Regions from separate parts of the Paenibacillus sp. VCA1 genome, predicted to be linked through region 1. Evidence: riboswitches for the same ligand, from Rfam matches in the RefSeq annotation. Region 1 holds a riboswitch; the other holds the start of a gene.
The links. Region 1 has a riboswitch for S-adenosylmethionine ahead of RJP21_RS24415 (methionine ABC transporter ATP-binding protein). Riboswitches for the same ligand answer to the same signal wherever they lie in the genome.

Region 1 (10,965 bases):
GCGTTGTTGACGACGATATCCGCGCTGCCGAGCCGGGATTCCACCTGCCGCACCAGTTCCTCGATCTGCGCCGCATCCGAAATATCCGCTTGAACGGCGATGCACCGTACCCCAAGCTCTTCGATTCGCTGCTTGAGCTCCTCGGCCTCCTCCCGGCTGTGGACGTAATTGAGCGCGATGTCGCAGCCCTGCTCGGCCAGCGTCAGCGCCGTCATTTTTCCAAGCCCTTTCGCGCTTCCGGTTATCAAGGCGATTTTATCCTTTAACATTGCTCCTCCTCCATCGGCATCGGGAATGACTGCAAACTTTATAGATCCGGATTTTGCAAATCCTCATGTATATAACCGTATTACATCGATTCCTTATGTATTCCCTTTCCTCTAGTATAGAAGATTTGGCGGCATCCCAGCAACTTAGGCGCGTAAGAGTTCGGGATTTATGCAAAAGTCTGGGAGCATAAGACAGAAAAATCCGCGCAGGCGGCGTCGCCCACGCGGATTCGAAGTTTGTGCTTTTTTTGGCTTAGAACGCCGGAATAACAGCGCCTTTGTATTTGTCTTCGATGAATTTTTTTACGTCGTCGGAAGTCAGCGCCGCGGCCAGTTTTTTGATCGCGTCGGAGTCTTTGTTGTCCGGGCGGGCCACAAGGATGTTCGCGTAAGGATTGTCTTTGTCCTCCATGAACAAAGCCTCTTTCACCGGATCGATGCCGGAATCCAGCGCGTAGTTCGTGTTGATGACCGCCAGATCGAATTGATCCAATTGACGTGGAAGCATGGCGGCGTCAAGCTCTTTGATTTTGATGTTTTTCGGATTTTCAACGATGTCTTTGACGGTCGCTTGAATCATGTTGTCTTGTTTCAGTTTGATGAGACCGTTTTTCGCCAGCAGGCTCAGCGCGCGGCCGCCGTTCGTTTTGTCGTTCGGAATGCCGACCACGGCGCCGTCTTTCAGCTCGTCAACGGATTTTACCTTTTTGGAATAAGCGCCAAGCGGCTCCACGTGTACGGCTACAACCGGTACGAGATCCATGTTGCGGGTTTTGTTTTCGTCGTCGAGGTATGGTTTATGCTGGAAGAAGTTCGCGTCGAGCTGCTTTTGGAACGTTTGGACGTTGGGCTGCACGTAATCGGAAAATTCCTTGATTTCAAGCTTTACGCCTTCTTTTTCAAGCGCTGGCTGGATATGCTTCAAAATTTCCGCATGCGGTACGGCCGTTGCTCCCACCGTCAAAGTAACGGGCGTCGCTGCTTCCGTGCCTTTGTTCTCCCCGCCTGCCGCCGGTTTGTCCTCGGCATTTTTGCTTCCGCAAGCGGCAAGCGCCACCACGAGAATGAGACTGAGTAATGCAAACAATCCTTTTTTCATTGTAAATCCCCCTTTAATTGATCGACTTAATAAGTTTTATTATTGGAAGGCACCGCGCATGTTGTTTTCTTAGACGGAAAAAACATGCGGTCCGGGCGCTTCCTTCAACATCCGATGAACGGATGGCATTGCCGTTATTGCGTTATTTACGCGTAAAATGTTTGACAAGCCGGTCGCCGGCCATCTGCAGCACCTGCACCAAAATGATCATGAACAACACGGAAATGATCATGACTTCCTTCTCGTAACGGTAATAACCGTAACGGATCGCAAGATCGCCGAGCCCGCCGCCGCCGACCATGCCGGACATCGCCGTATAGGAAACCAGCGTGACAACCGTAATCGTAATGCCTGCAAGCAGGCCCGGTCTCGCTTCCGGCAGCAGCACCTTCAGGATGATCTGCCAGGTGGAAGCGCCCATCGACTGCGCGGCTTCGAGCACGCCCCGGTCCACCTCGCGCAGCGAGGTTTCCACCAGCCTCGCAAAAAACGGCGCGGCCGCGATCACCAGCGGCGGAATCGTACCGAGCACCCCGTAGGAAACGCCCACGATCGATGTCGTAAACGGGATCAAGGCGACAATCAGGATGATAAACGGCACGGACCGCAAAATGTTGACGATGATCGACAAGACGTTGTATACGACGCGCACCCAGCCGGTGTTCGAACGCGAGGTCTGGTACAGCAGCACGCCTAGCGGCAGGCCGAGAATAAACGTAAACACGGCGGAGGAAACGAGCATTTTCAGCGTATCCGCGCTGGCCACGCCGATTTCCTTCCAATCCAGCTGCGAAAAATCAAAACCGAGCATCAGTCATACACCTCCACATCCAAGCCTTCGTCCCGGACTTTTTGGATCGTTTGCCCGATATTCCCCGGTTCCCCTTCGAGACGGACGATCAGCTGGCCGTAAGGGATGTCCTTGATCTTCGAAATCGTTCCCTGCAAAATCGCGAAATCGACGCCGGTTTCCCTTGCCGTCCGGGATAAAATCGAATCATACGTCTTTTCGCCGAGGAACGTGAGCTTGCAAAGCTTGGACGACCCGTCATGCGGCGCCTGCAGCGCAAGCTGCGCGGATTCTCCCGCCTCGCCGAGAATAAACTCGCGGGTCACGGGATGCTGCGGCTTCAGGAACACTTCGGCCACGGCTCCCTCTTCCACGATGCCTCCCTGGTGGATGACGGCGACCCGGTCGCAGATGCTTTGGATCACATGCATTTCATGCGTGATCAGGACGATGGTCAGGTTGAATTTTTGGTTGATGTCGAGCAGCAGCTTCAGGATCGAATCCGTCGTCTGCGGGTCCAGGGCAGATGTCGCTTCGTCGCACAGCAGCACTTGGGGATCGCTGGCCAGCGCGCGCGCAATGCCGACCCGCTGCTTCTGGCCGCCGGACAGCTGCGCCGGATATTTGTCGCGGTGGGCTTCCAGCCCGACCAGTTGGAGAAGCTCGCCTACCTTGCTTGCGATTTTCGCTTTATCCACATGGGCCAGCCGCAGCGGAAACGCGATGTTGTCGTATACGGTCGCCGAGCTCAGCAGGTTGAAATGCTGAAAAATCATGCCGATCTCCCGGCGCTTCGTCTGCAGCTGCTGTTTGCCGAGCTTCGTCAAATCGACGCCGTCGACCCATACTTCGCCGGAGGTAGGGCGTTCCAGCAGGTTCATGCAGCGGATCAGCGTGCTTTTGCCGGCGCCAGAGTGGCCGATGACACCGTATATCTCTCCTTTTTTAATGGAGAGGTTCAAACCGGATAGAGCTTCCGTCGTTTTTGCGCCCTTGCCGTATCTTTTGGTTACTTGTTTCAATTCTATCAATCCGAAGCTCTCCTTCCTTGCTTTCTTGAAGCTTGAACCTTGTTTCGTATCTATCATGAACTGCCGTTCTGACATAAATAGACAAAATAAAAAGCCCTCTTGACCGAATCAAAAAGGGCTCTTCTATTCGAAGTCGCTTCCTCTTCTCATCTGCCAACCTGCAGCGAATGCCTGCAGTTGTAGGAATTAGCACCATGTCATTCGAAAATGGGCCTTACGGCCGCTTCTCAAATCGGTTGCCGGGCTTCATCGGGCCTGTCCCTCCGCCTCTCTCGATAAGAAAAAAATGTATGCAAACAATATTATTTTTTCACGTGTTTCAGTATAATCACTTTTCCGCTGCTTGTCAAAAGGAAATTTGTTGGATTTTAGGACTTCAGTCTCCCCGCATACCGGTAGACGGCGATCAAAGATTTGCATACCATGTCGAGCCCCTGCTTCAGATCGTTCAGATGCTGGTCCAAATCCTCCAGCTCCACCTTGGCGTGCAGGCCTTGATGCCTTTGCCACAGGTCGTCCTGCATCTCGGCGTTCATATAATGAATTTCGGCGTTCCGGCGCTTGCGCAAAACGTTCAAGCAATCCCGGTAATCGTTTTTGACGGCGGCCAGCTCGCCTTCAAGCTCGGGATGCCGCCCCAGCTCCCGCAGCCGCCGAAGGACGGTGAAATAAGAATAATGCTCTTTAACTTTTGCCGTATCCAGCTCAAACAGCTCGTTTAATACCGTGCCGAGCTTATCCAAAACCGAAAAGACGCGGATAAAGCCGTTTTTGTAAAAATAAACGTACCTTGCGTATTCCGTCTGCTCCTCGGCGCTCATGTCATCCACGTATCCGGCCTTGACCGACCTGCGGAAAAAGGAGGCCGCAAACCAGCTTTGTTCCAGCTCGTCCAGCGAGGAAACAAGTCCGCGTGTCCAGATGTCCAGCTTGCGGAAATCATGGCTCGGGTCATCGTTTTTATCCATTTCCCTTTGAAGACGCCCGATCGTCCGGTGCATCGCATCCATGGCTTCCCCAAGCAGACCGCTATTTTGGCGCGGCATTTCTCCAAGCAGTGTTCGCAGCATGGGCTTCTCTCCCCGCAAAAAATTTCGTTAAACGGCATGTCTCCATCACAGGATCAAACAAAGTCCCCGAACCCCCGTTCGCGGACTTTGCTTTAAGCTTATGATTTACACGTTTGAGGCAGGCTGCAGCTGTTCGACGGGTTCTTTCCCAAGCTGCCACACCCGAACGCTCAAGTAACAAAGGACGCCAAACAAAGAGGAAATGAGCAGGTTGTGAAGCAGCGCCGCAAAAATATACACCTCGGGTTTGCTGAGCGTATATACGATGCCCGCCCCGCTGAACACCTGCAGGACGCACAGAACGGCGGCGGCGACCCCAAGCGAACGCAGCTCCTTGCTGCCGCGGTGCAGCTTATACGCAAAAACGGCCATCGTCACGACGGCGATCAGCAGCACCAATGCCGCCAGCCGGTGGATAAACGCGATGGCTATGCTGCCCGTCATGGACGGAATCAGCTGCCCGTTGCAAAGCGGCCAACCGGAACAGCCGCCGGCCGAACTGGTATGGCTTACGTAAGCCCCTATGTAAACCACGATATAGGAATAAATGGTGACCGACCATACGAAACTGCGGAATCCCGGCGAAACCGAGGGCTGATTCTCGCGGAAGCTCGTTTGTTTTTCCCGGTCCATCTTTCGGGCCCCAAGCGCAAGCATCAGCGAGCCGGCGAATGCGATCAGCGAAAATCCGAAATGAAGCGCTAACACGGCGGACGATTGGTCATAAATGACCGCGAGCGCCCCCATCAGCGCTTGAACGATGACAAAAACGAGCGTCAGCACGGAGTAGACGCGCAGATCCTTGCGATTTTTGGCGTAAAGCCAAAACGCCACGACGACCGCCACCGCTGTAAGTCCTGCCAAGCCGCTGACCAGACGGTGGGAATATTCGATCAACGAAGCGATCGTATGGGCGGGAATAAATTGCCCGCGGCATAATGGCCATTCGTGGCCGCATCCCAGCCCAGAGTCGGTTTTGGTGACAACCGTCCCGCCGAACGTTGCGAAAAACATGACGACAAAGGTCAGGTAGCTAAGCCATTTTAATTGTTTTGTATTCAAAATTCTCACCTGCAGATCAAAGTAAAAACGCTCCATCTTGTTTCAGAAGCGCCCGTATATTACCAATCTCGTCTATTATACCTGATAAAGCGACGCGAAATATAGCCATTTTGTGACAAAACGCAAAAGTAATCGTATTCCGGGCGCGCTCCAGAAAAATCTGCACCGCTTCTGCTTAAAGTGCAAAAGCGGTGCCATGGACGAGGTTACTTATGGATCGTGCGGTATACGTCCAGCGCCCGCTGCAGGAAACCTTCGATTTCCTCGCGGGATTTGCGCAGCTTGTTGACAAGGCGCACGAGCTCGCGGCCGTCGGTAAACGCGACGAAGCTCGGAATGCCGAGAATGTTCAGCTCTTGGCTGACGTCTTCGACTTTATCGACATCCACTTCGACCAGCGTTATATCGCCTTCGAATTTTTTCTCTACGTCGGGCATAAACGGGTCCATGAATTTGCAGTCCACGCACCAATCGGCTTTGAACACGGCAACCGTCAAACGCGGGGATTGGATGGCCACCTGAAATTCGGCTTCGGACGTAATTTTTTGCATCTATAATCAGTCCTCTCTGAACGTTGGTTCGTTTATTCTTCCGGATTTTGCAAAATCCTACCCTTAGTGAATCAAAATATGGAGTGGAAGTCAAATTTTTGAGCCATACTGAAAATAAGCCCATTTCATAAAGAAAGGAGGATGCAAGCGTGTCGGAAAAAGAGGAAGGGCATACGTTCCGCGGATTCATCCGCCTGGCCAAAACGCTGCCGCAAACGGCCGCCGAAGCGGTAAAAGGAAAATACGTCTGCTGGAAGGCGTCGCAGGATCTGATTAAAGAACGCAGACCGCTTGGCTGGCGGGAGTCGGCGGCCCACAGCATCCGCGATCAGCTCAAGCGGCTGCTCGCGGACCGGAACCGGATGCACGGCGGCGCTTTCGGGAAGGAAGAAGGCCCTGTCCCGCTATCGCCGGAAGACCGGGAAATCGTCCGGACGATCCGGGAAGCCGCCCTCGAAGCAAGCCTCAGCAACATTACCCGGACGAAGGCGTATTACGATTGCTACCGGGACAATCCGGAACTGCATTGGTCTTTCCTTGCCCACATGGTATCCCGCAATGCCGGGTGGAATATGACCGATCTGAAGGGCGGGCTGTTTTCGGACGTGGCCCCGGCGCAGCTTCAAGAGGATATTTACCAGATGCTCGAACGCAGCAACGCCCTTATCTTTCTTGATGCTTATCCGCAGCTGCTGCTGTACGTCCACAGCCGCAAGCTCGGGAGAAGCTTGTTTTACCTGCTGCCCGAATTCCGCGTTTCGGTTTTCATGCGCCCGATCTGGGAACGGTTTTGGATCGAGCGCGACAGCGCGCTTTTGGCCGTAGGCCTCATTATCAACGAGCAAAACTACATCGAAGGCAGGGTTGTCCAAAACAGTTACTTTCAGAAACGGGTTTTGAATCATCCCTTTTTTGCGATGAACAGCTTCTTTCAAATGAATCAGGTCGTTTTTCCGCTGCTGGGCGAATTCCAAGCGGGTACGGAGGACGGGAATGTGGCGGCGGTTCCCCCTCCTGCGGGGTCATGCACGGAAGAGGCGGCAAAGGGCGGCGAAGCGGGCTGCCGCGGCATGGTCGGCCTCGTTTTGGAGCATTTTGCCGATCTTGACGAACGGATCGAATTCGGCAAAGCGTTATACGCCATGCTGTTCGGTTACAAGGACGTGCTCGCGGGGGTCGAGGCGTTTGCGGCCCGGACGGAGCACCTTGGTTCCAGGCAGGAATATTGGCCGAGACTGTTTACGAACGACAAAAAAACAGCCCTGAACTCTCCGGAGGAAAGTGCAGAGCTGCTGAAGCGGGAATGGCTTCCCCCGGACAAGCGGCTGTACAGCCCGACCCTGAACGAGGTATGGCAGGATATGCCCTACGAGCCGATCACGCGTTACGACTGGTTCAAAACGAAAGACGCCCTCGATCACCTGAACCGGCCCAAAAGGCCGGTGCTCATCGAAATGTCCCATGCGCACCGGTTTGCCGTTCAAAAGGCGGCGCTGACGCATGATGCGAATCGTGCGGTCCATGCGGCGGTTTCCGACGCCGCTCCGCGGCAGCCTTAACCGAGGCGCATGGACTCCGCCGCTTTTATTGTCTCTCTGAATCGGCGGATTTGTACTTGGCGGGCTGCAGGCGCATCAGCGGCCGGAGCAGCCGCTGCAATTTGCGCGGATAGCTTGCCAGCTCGTGTTGGCGCAGCACGCCGAGCATGATCAGCAGCACGAGGTATAAAACGACGACCGCTCCCCCGACGATGATGCATGTAATCAGAAACGCCAGGCGGTCCGGCAGGATGCGGGTCAGCTGAATTCCCGCTTCGTTCAGGCCGTAGCCGACCGCGGCGGTCAGGATGACGGCGATCAGGAAGCCCGTCCAACGTTTGCCGAGAATGGAGAACGGCACGATCACTTTCAGATACCGAAGGTTGAGCAGCGTAATCACCAGGAAACAAAGCCCGGTGGCGGCGATGATGCCGTAGATCCCGAACACGAACGCAAGCGCGAAGCTTCCGGCCAGCTTCACCAAGATCCCGATCATGACGTTGACCATCGACAGCTTCGCTTTGTTGACGCCAAGCAGGATCGAGTTGGTGGTCATCATCGTAATTTGGAAAATCGTCCCGAACGTCAGCAGCATGATGATCCAGCTGCCGTCAAGGCTGCTGAAAAGAAGCCCGTTAATGGAATAGGCGGCAACGCAAAGCGCGATGACGATCGGCATTCCCGTCAAAATGGAAATGCGTAGTGCCAGCGTCATTTGCTGCTGCAAATGCTCCTGGTCTTTCCGGGCGAACGCCGCCGAGATGACCGGAATCAGCGACGTGCTGAGCGCGATCGCCAAAATCGGCGGGATGCCGGCGATGCTTTGGGCGCGCTGCCCGAGAATCCCGAGCACCTGCGTCGCTTTGGCTTCCCCGATTTGCCCGATCAAGAGCGGGTTCACGATCGACGAGTCGATGAAGTTCACGGCAGGCACCGTAAGCGACGATAAAACGATCGGAATGGATAACGTGAAAATATCTTTATAAATCCTCATCAGCGGCAGCTTGACGCCGTCGCCCTCCTGAAGCATAAGCGCTTTGTCCTGCTGGCGCGTTTTTACCGTGTAATAGAGCATGATGGCAAACGCCCCGATGCTTCCGAGCACGCCCCCGAAGGAGGCCCCTGCGGCCACCCAACTTCCGTCATAGCCCGATTTCAGCAAAATATAGGCGATGATGATCGCTGCGCCGACGCGGGCAAACTGCTCGACGATCTGCGAGATGCCCCCTGCGGTCATATTGTTCCGCCCCTGAAAATAGCCGCGCATCATGGCGATGGCCGGAAACAGAAGCAGCGCAGGCGCAAGAGCGCGGATCGACAGCGCCGCATCCGGCACTTTGGATACGTACGTTGCGTAATACGGAGCTAAAATGTAAAGCAGCACCGTTATGATCACGCCGGCGAAACCTGCGAAGAGCAGCGCGGCATGGTATACCTGGCGGGCTTCGCCCGGCCGTTTCAAGGCGTAACGTTCCGACACCATTTTGCTCAACGTGCTCGGAATTCCCGCCGTCGCCACGGTGAGCAGCATCAGATAGACGTTGTTCGCAATGGTGAATGATGCTTTGCCGACATCGTCAAACAGATGATCCAGGGGCACCCTTTGCACAAGCCCCAATACCCTCGCCACCAATGCGGCGGCGGCAAGGATCAGCGTACCTTTGATAAACGATTCCTTTTTAGCCAAACTTCTTTCCCCTTCTTTCCCCCAGCGAGCATTCCCCATGGAGCAGATGTAACGGGATTCGCCATATCCCGGTGTAAATTAGGCATGATCGGACTCTCGGCGAACGAAACCGTTCGCTTCCGGGTTTAGTTCCACGCAATCCAAATAAAAAACACGATGATCATGACGATCTGCAAAATGATTTTCATGACCATGCTGCTGAACAACCCCACCAGCGTGCCGAACCCGACCTTGGCCGATTTCGATACCGAAGATCCGTCGATCAGCTCGCCTACGAACGCGCCGAGAAACGGCCCGATGACAAGGCCGAACGCCGGAATGACAAACGGTCCGATGATGGCGCCGATCGTGCTTAGAATAACGGACAGCTTCCCGCCCCCGTATTTTTTCGTCCCCCAGGCGCCAACGGCATAGTCGGCGACAAACAGCACGACGATAATCAGCGTTTCGATAATCCAGAACCACGCGCCAAAATGCCCGAACGTAAAAAACCATCCGTAAACGAAAAAGGCTGCGAAAATGGCGATGGCGCCGGGCAGCACGGGAACGATCGTCCCGGCCATCCCGACGGCGAACAACGCGATGATGAGAATCCATCCGAGTACAGCCATGACTTGATCTCCTTTTTAAATCAGGATTTTGCAAAATTCGATTCCGGCCGCTTCCGGGTACAATATATATGGTTACATTTGAAAGATAAATTTCCGGATTACTTCCGCAATGCCGTCCCGATCATTGCTTGACGTGACATAATCGGCGGCTTCACGGACGACCTCCTGTGCATTTCCCATGGCGACGCCAACGCCTGCCGCCTGAATCGCGGCCAGATCGTTCATGCTGTCCCCGACGGCGATCACTTCGTTCATCTCCAGGCCCAGCAGACCGCATACGGTTCGAATCCCCGAAGCTTTGTTGATCCCCTGCGGGTTTATTTCGAGATTATGGGGGGATGAGTTCGTGATTTCCAGGCCGCCCATTTCCTGCAGCTGCATCAAAATCCGGTGCCGCGCTTCGTCGTCCTCCGTATGGAAGCCGAATTTGAGCCATTCCTTTTCTTCGATGGAATCCGTCCAGACGTCTTTGTTATAGACTTTGTCCACGGAGTAAGCCCAATACCAGCAATCCTCGGCAAGCGCGATGGCGCGCATGTCGGAAATAAGCTGCGGATCCATCAGCGAGCGCTGGTGCAGCTCATGCGGGGCGCGCCAAACTTCGCTGCCGTTAACCGTGATCATGGGCGTCGAAAGCCCCAGCTCCTCGCCGTACGGAAGCGCGCTTTCGAAGCCTCTTCCCGTGGAAAGGCATACGTGAACCCCTTCGTCTTTCGCCCGCTGGATCCATTTGGACGTGTCCGGGGAAATGGTCTGATTGCTTGTCAACAGCGTCCCGTCCATATCGAGCGCAAGCATCTTATATTTCGTGTCCATATCGCTCCTCCTTCTTGTACGCATTTTCACGATTCACACACATACGGACATTTTACCATAAAGCAGCGGAGGGCCACAAAAGAGTTTTTTGGACCGCCTATCCGGGAGCTTCAGGCTCTGTTGTAGTGCCGGTCGAAGGGCTGCGCGGGCCAGGCACGTAAAAGGACAGGCCCGGGCTGCCCCGAACCTGTCCTTAAAAGAGATCAATGATACGATGATTGCATAAAGATCAGAACCGTGAATCAGTTGCTGCCGTTCGTTCCGGTCGTTCCGTTTGCCGACTGGTTGTTGGCATTTCCTTTCGGCACGCCGTCGAGGCCGTAAACCTGGTCGTACGCGTCGAATATTTTCCGTGCGATCGGCGCGGCGCTCTGCGAGCCGAAGCCGCCTTCCGGAATCATGACGGCGACCGCCAAAACCGGATTATCGCGTGGTGCATAA
Region 2 (10,965 bases), on a different contig from region 1:
ATGGCAGGAAGCCCGAGCCCAAGCGCAATGAAAATATTCGTCAGATCATCCGTGTCCATAAGGCGGGACAAAAAGATCGCGATGATCGTCATAAAGCTGTTTCCGACAAAAAAACCGATAAACGCCGCCGTTACCGCATGCATCGGCGTACGCGCCCAACGTCCGATATCCGGCGAGAGCACCGTGCCGACGATAAAGATACCGATCACGAGCGAAATCGCGGTGCCCATCGGAATCGGCGAGCCGCTGACCGGCTCCCAAATCGCTGAGGCGCCCTTCGTTTTGAACGCCGTGAAAACGGCGATCCCGATGAAAATGACAAGCAGCGGTACGGACCACACGCTTAATCTTTCAATGGAACGGTAGCCCCAAATCGCCGTCGACATCATGAGCAGGCCGCCGATAAACGATAGAAGTCCCAGCGGCAGATCCACACCGACGAGTTTATCGAAGGCCGTATGCATATTGGATGCAAAAAATCCCACCTGCACGCCAAACCAGCCGAGCGAGAAAATACCGAGTACGATCGATACGATCCGCGCCCCGACGTTCCCGAACAAAAACCGGCTGATCATTGCCGTGGACAGTCCCGTTTTCGCTCCGACAAAAGCGCACAACGCGCCGATCAATCCCAAAATGACGGAACCGATCACCGTGGCCGTCAGCGAGTCGGAAAGATTCATGCCGTTGCCGAGCTCCGCTCCCAAAAACATCGCCGACAAGTCGATGCCGATCGCGATCCAGACGAGCGACATGGACAACCATTTTTTGCGCAAATGCGCCGGAACGGGTTCCCTTTCAAAATCTTGCGCGTTTGATTCCTTGTTTTTTACTTGACTCGCTTCACTCACTTTACCCATCCCCTTGTTGTGAAATCTTCTTGATGAGGTTGTCCATTGCTTACGAGCGCACGCCGTTCCAAAACGTTTCAAAAACATGATTCAGCTTGCGTTCGTAAACCTCTTTGGAGGTGTAGTAGAAATATTGGATGCTTAATCCGTCCATTACGTTTAAAAAGGAATCTACCAGAGGCTGCACCTTCTGATCGCGGATGGCGCCCTCTTCCATGCCCTGCACGACCAATGTTCCGACAAGTTTCGTCAGCCTTTCGTCCGAATGGAGAAAGGCCTCCTCTATCGTTTCTTTCAGAAACACGGGCGGAAATACCATATAGCGCAGCACGAATTTACTCGCGTCAGGGCACTCCCGGTAAAATTCGTATTGCCTGGACAAAATCCCGTACATGCTTTCCCGTGCGCTCAGCTTCTCCCGCCCTTTGGACAGCTCCTGAATAAACGTATTGTAAGAATCCATCGCCTCGCGAAAAACCGTCATGAACAAATCTTCCTTGCTTTCGTAAAAGGCATAAATCGCCGGCGTTTTCACGCCCACCTCTTTTGCGATTTCAGAGAGCGCCGTGCCGTCGTATCCTTTCTCCCCGAACAAACGCATCGCAGCTTCCTTGAGCTTATTTCTGGTCATGGATCCCTCAACTCCAACATTTAATTAACGTTAATTAAGTAAACTATACAAATATACGCATAAAAATACAATACTTTTTTTAGGGAATGTCGCAGGGGGCAGCATTTGGCATCAACGCAAAAAAAATCCCGCTTCGTACCGAAGCAGGATTTTTGTCGTTCAACATTCCATATTTATTTCTAATTTTAACGTAATAATAGACCGATTAGTTCTGCATAACAAAATCGCGTTCAATTTCGGTTCCTTCTTCGAACACGCGCAAAATGTCATAGCGGGTGTTGCGCTGCGCCGGAATTTTGCCCGCTTCACGGATCAGCTGAAGGATCGAGGCGATGTTCACTTTGTGCACGGCACCGGCCGAAGACACGACGTTTTCTTCCATCATCGTGCTGCCGAAATCGTTGCAGCCGTAGCTGAGCGACAGTTTGCCCACTTCAGGGCCCATCGTCACCCAAGAGGATTGCAGATTCGGCACGTTGTCGAGGACGAGGCGTCCGATCGCCACCGTTTTCAGGTAAGCTTCAGGCGTTTCGCGCTCCCGCTTCAGGCCCGTATTGTCCGGCTGGAACGTAAACGGAATGAACGCAAGGAAACCTTTCGAATCATAGCCGTTTGCGATGCATTCATCCTGGGCGTCGCGAATCCGCAGCATGTGAAGGGCGCGTTCTTCCATCGTTTCGCCAAAGCCGATGACCATCGTGGCGGTTGTGTTCATGCCGATTTTGTGAGCCGTTTGCATGACGTCCATCCAGTCGCGCCACGTGCCTTTATGGCGGCTGATTTTTTTGCGGATGCGGTCATCCAAAATTTCGGCTCCGCCGCCGGGCAGGGAATCGAGGCCCGCAGCCTTCAGATCGCGCATGACTTCTTCGAGCGAAAGCCCGGATACCTCCACCATTTTGCGGATTTCCGCCGGGGAGAACGAGTGCATCGTAATATTCGGGAACCGCTGCTTGATGCCGCGAAGCAGATCCGTATAATAGCTGAACGGCAAATCGGGGTTCGTGCCGCCCTGCATCAGGATTTCGGTTCCGCCCACATCTTCGGTTTCTTTGATCTTTTGGAAGATCACTTCGTCGGGAAGCAAGTAACCTTCTTTATGACCGGGTACGCGGTAAAAGGCGCAAAACGTGCAGTATGTATCGCACACGTTCGTATAGTTTACGTTCCGCCCGATCACAAACGTCGTAATCGGTTCCGGATGCTTCCTTTTCATCATGATATCGGCGGCGTGGCCGATTTTTTCGACTTCGTTGCTTTCAAACAGGGTGACGCTGTCCTCCAGGTTCAAGCGTTCCCCGCGCAGCGCTTTGTCCAGGATCTGATCTACTGTGCTCATCTCCGGAAGCCTCCTTATCATATGGCAAAATATATATGCTTTTAGCGGACTTATATCATCAAACCGTCTTCATCATCTTATCACATTTTACATTTGAGAAAAACTTCACTTTCTCGGATGTAAGGCCGTATTTTTTGCAGAAGCCGTGATTTTCAAGGATTTGACAGGGCTAACGTCACAAAATGGACACGAAATGGACAAAAAGAGCCCGACAGCCCAAGGGTATGGCGATGCTCACCATGGCAAAAAAGAAAACGCCGCGTCAGGCGGCGTCTTCCATTGTTGCGTTATCCCTGCAGGGCTTGATCCAAATCGGCAATCAGATCGTCGATATCCTCCAGGCCTACGGAGAAACGAAGCAGTCCGTCCGCAATTCCCCGTTCGTGGCGTACCTCCGGAGGCATCGCCGCATGGGACATCATCGCCGGGTAGGACAGAATGCTCTCCACCGCTCCCAAGCTGACGGCGACGAGCGGAATCCGGACTTTGTTCAGCACCTGTTTGGCCCGTTCGCCCGAACCGACGTCGAAGGAAACGACGGCTCCGTATCCTGTCGACTGCTTCTCGTGGATTTCCCGTCCCGGATGATCCAGCAGCCCCGGATAATACACCTTCTCGATGTCCGGGCGCCCGTTCAGCCATGCGGCTAATACGGCTGCGCTTTGCTCGCTGTGGTTCATCCGGGCCTGCAGGGTTTTCATCCCCCGCATGAGCAGCCAGGAATCCTGCACGCCAAGCACCGTTCCGAGCCCGTTTTGCAGCTGCTTCAGCTGTCTGCCGATGGAAGGCGTACGCGCGACGGCGAGACCGGCCAACACGTCGCTGTGCCCGCCCAGAAATTTCGTCGCGCTGTGCAGCACGATATCGACGCCATGCTCGATCGGACGCTGATAATACGGCGTCATAAACGTGTTATCGAGCATCGTAAGCAGGTCATGTTCTTTCGCCCAGGACGTGACGGCCGCAATGTCGGTAATTTTCAGCGTCGGGTTCGACGGGGTTTCCATATACACCGCCTTGGTGTTTGGCTTCAAAGCCGCTTTGACCTGCTCCAGGTCGGTCATGTCCACAAACGTGCTTTCGATGCCGAGGCGGTTTAAAATGCTGGTCAGCAAACGGTATGTACCGCCGTACACGTCCTCGGTCACGATCATATGGTCGCCGGCGGACAGCATCATAAACGTGCTGGAGATGGCGGCCATGCCGGAGGAATAGGCAAAACCTCTTACGCCGCCTTCCAAAAGCGCAATATAATCTTCAAGCGCCTGGCGCGTCGGATTGCCCGAACGGCTGTAGTCGTGAACCGGAGGGTTAAACACATCCTCGTGATGAAAGGTCGACGCCTGGTAAATCGGAACGCTGGACGCCCCGGTGTTGCGATCGATTTCGGAGCCGAAATGAAGAAGTTTCGTCGCGAACTTCCGTGCTTCATGGCTGTTTTGCTCTTTGTCGTGCTGCTCACTCATGGCGTTTTCCCCCTTCGACTTCCTCAATGGCCGCGTCCAACGCGCCGCCGAGATCGGCGATCAAATCGTCGATATGCTCGATGCCGACGGAGAAGCGCAGCAGCCTGTCATCCACGCCGACCGCCTTCCGGATTTCCTCCGGAATGTCCGCATGGGTTTGTACGGCCGGATAAGTCATCAGCGATTCCACGCCGCCCAAGCTTTCGGCAAACGCGATCAGCCGGATGTGGCGGAGAACCGGCTCCACGTAACGGGCATCCTTGACCTTGAAGGAGAAAATGCCCGTGTTCCCGCTGGATTGTTTCTTTTGAATGTCATGACCCGGGTGCTCCGGAAACGCCGGATGGAACACTTCGGCCACCGCCGGATGCTTCTTGAGAAACTCGGCCACGGCAATCGCGTTGCTTTCGTGCCGTTCCATCCGCAGCGCCAGCGTCTTCATGCCTCTCATCAGCTGGTACGAATCGCTTGCCCCAAGAACGGCGCCGATCGAGTTATGCAGGAAAAACATTTCTTCCGACAGCTCGTTGCCTTTCGTAATGATCAAACCGGCCAGCACGTCGTTGTGCCCGCCCAAATATTTGGTCGCGCTATGAATGACGATGTCCGCGCCAAGCTCGATCGGACGCTGGAAAAACGGCGTCAGCAGCGTATTGTCCACGATGGTCAGCAGTTCATGGCGTTTGGCCCATGCGGACACCTTTTCGATGTCGGTAATCATCATCAGCGGATTGGTCGGCGTTTCGATAAAGACCGCTTTCGTCTCCGGCCTTCTCGATTTTTCAAGTTCATCCAGATCGTTGGTGTCGATGTAAGACGCGCTTACGCCGAATTTTGAAAGGATTCTCTCAAGCAGCCGGTAAGTCCCCCCGTACAAATCAAGCGATACGATCAAATGGTCGCCCTGCTTGAACAGGGAAAAAATCGTTTGCAGAGCAGCCATACCCGAGCTACAGGCAAAAGCGGCGTCTCCGGACTCCAGTTCAGCGGCCGCTTCCTCCAGAACTTTGCGCGTCGGGCTTTTCGTGCGGGCGTAATCGAATCCCGTGCTTTGCCCAAGCTTCGGATGGCGGAACGCGGTCGCCTGGTAAATCGGAAAGTTCACGGCTCCCGTGACCGGATCCTCCTGCGAGCCGATTTGCGCCAACCGGCTTTCGATGTTTAATGCTTTGTTTTTCTCCATGTCGGTTTCCCCCATACTCTCTTTAAGTTCAGAACTTATAACAAAATCCCCGGATACATCGTTTAAATCTGCGGCCAGACTTCGGCGACCTCTCCGATGTCATAAGGCGTTTCCTGATATACATAGTAATTCAGCCAATTAGAGAATAATAAGTTTGCATGGGCGCGCCAAATCGCCGGCGGCGTTTGGGACGGGTCGTCATTCGGGTAATAATGTTTCGGAATGTCCATGGCCATGCCCTTGGCGATGTCCCGCTCGTATTCCCATTTCAGGGAATAAGGGTCGTATTCGGAATGTCCCGTCACGAAAATTTGTTTGCCGTCTTTGGTTGCCACCAAATAAATGCCCGCTTCCTCGGACTCGGACAAAATTTCGAGCTCGTCGATGCCGTCGATGTCTTCCCGGCGCACCTCCGTATGGCGGGAATGAGGTACATAAAAGATTTCGTCGAAACCGCGAAGAAGCTTGACGTTCTGCCGATTGACCGTATGCGGGAACACGCCGAAGCATTTTTTGGCCAGATCCCATTTCGGAACGCCGAAATGATGATACAAGCCCGCCTGCGAGGCCCAACAGATATGCAGCGTCGAAGTGACGTTCGTTTTGGACCAATCCATGATTTCCTCGAGCTCGTGCCAATAGAACACGTCTTCGAAATCCAGGCGTTCCACCGGCGCGCCGGTAATGATCATGCCGTCGAAACGGCGGTGGCGCACTTCGTCAAACGTCTTATAAAATGCTTCCAAATGTTCCACGGACGTATTTTTCGACGTATGCGATTGCGGGTGCAGCAGCGTAATTTCCACCTGCAGGGGGGAGTTTCCGAGAAGACGGAGCAGCTGCGTTTCCGTCGTCTCTTTGGTCGGCATGATGTTCATGATGGCGATCCGAAGCGGACGGATGTCCTGATGGTACGCTCTGCTGTCATCCATGACGAAGATGTTTTCTCCGTTCAGAATTTCTTTGGCCGGCAGAGCATCCGGAATTTTAATTGGCATGATTCAACACTCCTTTTAGAAGGTGGCGAAAATCATACGGGGGAGCAAGGTGCATATAAAACAAAAATGACCTTCCGCATAGAGAAAGGTCATGTTCGTTATATTTTACGCCTCTCTCATCTGTCAGAAACCGCTGCTTGCCGCAGCGCAACGTTCCTGCAAGAATTAGCACCGTGCGCATACGCGCCGGTTGCCGGGTTTCATCGGGCTAGTCCCTCCACCTGCTCTTGATAAGATTTCGCTGTATTCAGTTTTAATGTTCTTTGTTCCTTACTTTAAATCATAATCCCATCCTTCGTCAAGAAGCTTTCGGGCGGATGCCGCAACATTTTCCCACACCTTTTTCCAGCCTTTGTCATACGCTGTAAGCGGACGCCAGCAAGGGTCAATTTTTTCTTGAAAGGTCCATGGCCCGGCGTTATACTAGACAAGTGTTTGAACCTAAAACAAGAGGTGACATGAGATGGAAGGCGACCCGAGCCCGACGCTGAATGCAATTGAACACAACCGCATAGAAACGAAATCAGCTTGCCGGCGCAGGGAAGTTTTCGCTTTTGTCCACCACGGATTCCTCAGCTAAAATTCCCCAAAAAAACGACCGGTTCGCTGATTTCTTTCCTATGCCCTAAACAAGCATTCCCTGAGCATGCGTTGCATGAAGGGAAGAAGGAGTGAAATCATATGAAAATCCGGTTGGTGAACGAAGGGGTTTTCTCCCCGATTGATGACATCCAAGCCACACTGACTCCCCCGCCTGCAGGATTCTATTGGATCGATGCGGATGTGGAAGACCTGGCGCTTTTGCAGCCTTTATTTTCCCTGCATGATCTGGCGGTGGAGGACTGCTTGAGCGAAGAGGAACAACGTCCCAAAATCGAAATTTACGAAAACCATTATTTTATCGTTGTAAACTCCATCCGTTTCGATGACGAGGAAATTTTCCTGCGTGCGTTGAACGTCTTTTTAGGCCGTCATTTCATCATTACGGTAACCAAGCAAAAAATTAACGAACTGCGCTCTTTGAAGCCGATATTATGGGAACAGGAAGTCAGCACTCCCGACCGTTTCCTGTATTTGCTGATCGACCTTGTCGTTGACAACTACTTCACGGTAGGCGACCGGATCGAAGCCAAAATTGAAAAGCTCGAAGAAGATATCCTGATGCACACCAAAAAATCGCACCTGAACGAAATCATCGGCCTCCGAAGCGAGATTTTATGGCTGAAAAAGGTGCTCGGACCGCAAAAAGAACTGATCAACACACTCAATAAAAGAGACCTGCGCCTGATCGACGACCAGCTGCAAAAATACTTTAGCGACATTTATGAAAATGCCGTCAAAATTTCTGAAACCTTCGATACGTTCCGCGACCTGATGGGCAACCTTCGCGAGGCCTACCAGTCCAGTATCGCGAACCGGGCCAACGAAATCATGCGCGTTTTTACGGCCATCACAACGATATTCATGCCGCTGACCGTCATTACGGGGATCTATGGCATGAACTTCGACAATATGCCTGAAACGCATACATCATACGGATATTTTGTCGTGATCGGGATCATGGCCGTGCTCGCCGTCAGCATGCTCCTGATCTTCCGCAAAAAAGACTGGATTTGAAAGGCGGACGGCCGAAAAAAGAAAGGACGAAGAAGCGCTTTCTGCTGCATCGTTTGCAGGCGTAAAGCATCTTCGTCCTTTTTGCGTTTAGCGTCATTTCGGGGAATGGGGCAGCTTAAGCAGGCCGCCGTCATGCCAACCGCCTTACCGGACGTTCGGATTTGCGCGCGGCCGCCCGGGTGCGCAGCCTATCCCGCATTTCTTCTGCCTTCGGCTTCCTTGCGGAAACGGATCCGAATCAGGCGCAGCCGTTCATACCGCAGCTCCATCAGCGGCCCGGCAGCCGCCTCCTGGCCGTACACCCGGTGCAGCACCGGCTTCAGCAGCGTATCGCCCAGCTCCTCGAACGCCCTCCATACCTCTTCCTGCTCCGCTTCCGGCATTTCCTGCAGCTCCCCGGCGATCAGGCTTTCCGCGTCGTAACCTTCTTTTTCAAGCTGTTCCAGCGCTTCCACAAGCTCGCGTCTCGTCAGGCCGGTTTCCTGTTCCATCTGCTCCAGTCTTTTTCCGGTTCGAATGCCTTGAAGCAGTTGCTGCTTCGTCCGATATTTGTCGAGATCCTGCTTATATTTCTGCTCTTTTTGCTTGTATACCCAAGCCTCGTACGTCGTTTCGTCCAGCTCGTCCTGAACCCAATCCAGCGGGAAACCGTGGCTGCGCTCCTGTCCGGCGGTAATTTCGAGCAGCTCCCCGCCGTATTCCGCCGCCTTGTTGTCCCCGACGCCCGGCAGCTGCAGCAGCTCGTCCAACGTCGCCGGCACGAACGTGCTGATCAGCCGCAGCAGCCGGTTCGTCGCAATAAAATACGGCGCTTTCCGCTCGGCCGCCGCCTTTTTGCGCCTCCAGGCGCAAAGCTCGTTGTAAAGCTCCTCACTGTAGTTCAGCTCGCTGTAGCAGTATAGCTTCTGAACGGCCTGGCTTTTTCCTTTCTGCTCCTCTTCGTCGTGAAAAATCCCGTCAATGACGGGCCGGAAGCCTTCGCCTAATTTCACGGCCAAACCGTGGCGGTAAATATGCAGCATTTCATTCCAGGAGCCGCCTTCATACCACACCTGTTCCCGTTCCCGGCCGCCGCTCTCGAGATCCCTCCAGCCAAGCCTCCAAACGCCTTCTCCCTCATCGATCCATACTTCGGCCATCCCGTCTCCCTGTTCGCTTACCTTCAACATTCGGTTCATAAATACGGTTTGCATCTCGCTTTACCTCCCTCTGAAATCAGCACAACAAAAAAAGCACCTCCCTTGAAGTTCAAGAGAGGTGCTTCCCCGTTATTATGCTGTTATTCCAAATGATACCACATCATCGCAAATGGTCAATCCTTTTTGAAAAAAACGACGGCGTTCGCTAATCAAAGGCGCATGCGGATCGGATTCCTGCAATGGCCTTACTTATAATATGACGTGGTCAGAGGAACGAATAAGGCTCCTTTGTTCTCCACATCCGCGTAAATGAACAGTTCGTTGACGCCGGAGATGTCGACGACGATCGTTTTTAAGCCGTCTTTTACGGCGACCTTTTCGGTTTTCAGCTTGACCTTCTTCTCACTGTCTTCAATGAAAAAGTTGTCGATGTCTTCGCCCACAGCAGCCACCTGCAGATACAGCTTCTGGTATTTTCCTTTCGGGAACAGCATGAAGCTGCTGCTGCGTTTGCTGCCGGCATTATCGAAATACGCTTCCTTGTAATCCTTGCCCTGATAAGTCGTTTGGGCCGGGTCCTTCGTATAATACATGCTTTCGAACCCCTTCGCGATCGCTACGCCTTCCGACTTCTCCCCAAGCTCTACCGTGTACGTTTCCGGGTTATAGGATACGGCGATTCCCATCACGTCCGCAACGGCGCGAACCGGAAGATACGTCGTTCCGTTGTATGTAATCGGCAGCACCGCATTTCCTTTCTCGTCCCGAGGCTGAACGGGCGTTCCGTTGTATTTGAGCTGGATGCTGCTGTTCAAATACGCTTTGACCTCCTGAAGTTTGGCTCCGGCATAAACGCCTGAAGCTGCTGTTAGCAGCATTGCAGCCGCTGCCGTCGTCACGATCCATTTCTTTTTCAAACTTTCCACTCCTTGCCATATAATGTTTTCATAATCAATATATATGAACTATAGTGTTTTGTATTTCTTCAGACAAGCGGCTTTTTGACTAAAAATATATTTAGCGATAGATCAAACGAACGTCATAAACGCGAAAAAGGAGGCTTCGCAGCCTCCTGTTAAAGATTGAATAAAATAAAGCGCTTGTCCTTATGGACGATTCGTTTATCCGGCAGCCAGCGCTTTTTTCGCCAGAGCGAGCGCTCCGCATAAACCGGCGTTGTCTCCCAGCTGCGGAGGAACAATGTAGTCCGCGATTTGTTCGGAGATGGCCGGAAGCTGCACGTAGCCGTTCAGCAGCTCCTGCAGTTTTGCATGAATCAGCGGGAACAGCTGCAGCTGTTTCATGACGCCGCCGCCCATAACGATTTTTTGCGGAGACAAAATGAGAATGTAGTTCATCAACGCTTGCGCGAGATAATATGCTTCCATTTCCCAAGCCGGGTGATCCGGCGTCAGATCTGCACCCGGGACTCCCCACCGTTTCGAAAGCGATGGGCCTGCGGCCACGCCTTCCAGGCAGTCGCCATGATAAGGGCAGAAACCTTCGAATTTGTCCTCCGGATGGCGGCGGACCAGAATATGTCCCATTTCAGGGTGCGAAAGCCCGTGCACCAGTTCGCCGCCAACGACCGCGCCGGCGCCAACCCCGGTGCCTACCGTAATGTAGAGGCAGCTGTCAAATCCTTTGGCGGCTCCCCACGTATATTCGCCCAGCGCCGCGCCGTTCACGTCGGTATCGAATTCGATCGGCACCTGAAAATGCGAACCCAAATGGCCTACGA

Region 2: another riboswitch for S-adenosylmethionine. It lies ahead of metA (homoserine O-acetyltransferase MetA); the one in region 1 lies ahead of RJP21_RS24415 (methionine ABC transporter ATP-binding protein).

Annotation. Positions count from the first base shown of each region.
Region 1 is NZ_JAVLSX010000012.1:96,180-107,144, forward strand. It holds gene RJP21_RS24400 (SDR family oxidoreductase) at 1-269, opposite strand, end outside; gene RJP21_RS24405 (MetQ/NlpA family ABC transporter substrate-binding protein) at 523-1,368, opposite strand; gene RJP21_RS24410 (methionine ABC transporter permease) at 1,511-2,179, opposite strand; gene RJP21_RS24415 (methionine ABC transporter ATP-binding protein) at 2,179-3,189, opposite strand; SAM riboswitch class I at 3,333-3,471, opposite strand; gene RJP21_RS24420 (Cthe_2314 family HEPN domain-containing protein) at 3,558-4,259, opposite strand; gene RJP21_RS24425 (COX15/CtaA family protein) at 4,365-5,330, opposite strand; gene RJP21_RS24430 (thioredoxin family protein) at 5,528-5,872, opposite strand; gene RJP21_RS24435 (DUF2515 family protein) at 6,022-7,431, shown strand; gene RJP21_RS24440 (putative polysaccharide biosynthesis protein) at 7,457-9,097, opposite strand; gene RJP21_RS24445 (DUF456 domain-containing protein) at 9,223-9,708, opposite strand; gene RJP21_RS24450 (Cof-type HAD-IIB family hydrolase) at 9,781-10,524, opposite strand; gene RJP21_RS24455 (peptidoglycan D,D-transpeptidase FtsI family protein) at 10,767-10,965, opposite strand, start outside.
Region 2 is NZ_JAVLSX010000013.1:55,785-66,749, reverse strand. It holds gene RJP21_RS25045 (cytosine permease) at 1-851, opposite strand, end outside; gene RJP21_RS25040 (TetR/AcrR family transcriptional regulator) at 901-1,482, opposite strand; gene mqnC (cyclic dehypoxanthinyl futalosine synthase) at 1,688-2,821, opposite strand; gene RJP21_RS25030 (aminotransferase class I/II-fold pyridoxal phosphate-dependent enzyme) at 3,109-4,287, opposite strand; gene RJP21_RS25025 (aminotransferase class I/II-fold pyridoxal phosphate-dependent enzyme) at 4,280-5,470, opposite strand; gene metA (homoserine O-acetyltransferase MetA) at 5,533-6,468, opposite strand; SAM riboswitch class I at 6,582-6,705, opposite strand; gene corA (magnesium/cobalt transporter CorA) at 7,150-8,085, shown strand; gene RJP21_RS25010 (HRDC domain-containing protein) at 8,274-9,278, opposite strand; gene RJP21_RS25005 (stalk domain-containing protein) at 9,470-10,150, opposite strand; gene RJP21_RS25000 (ROK family protein) at 10,346-10,965, opposite strand, start outside.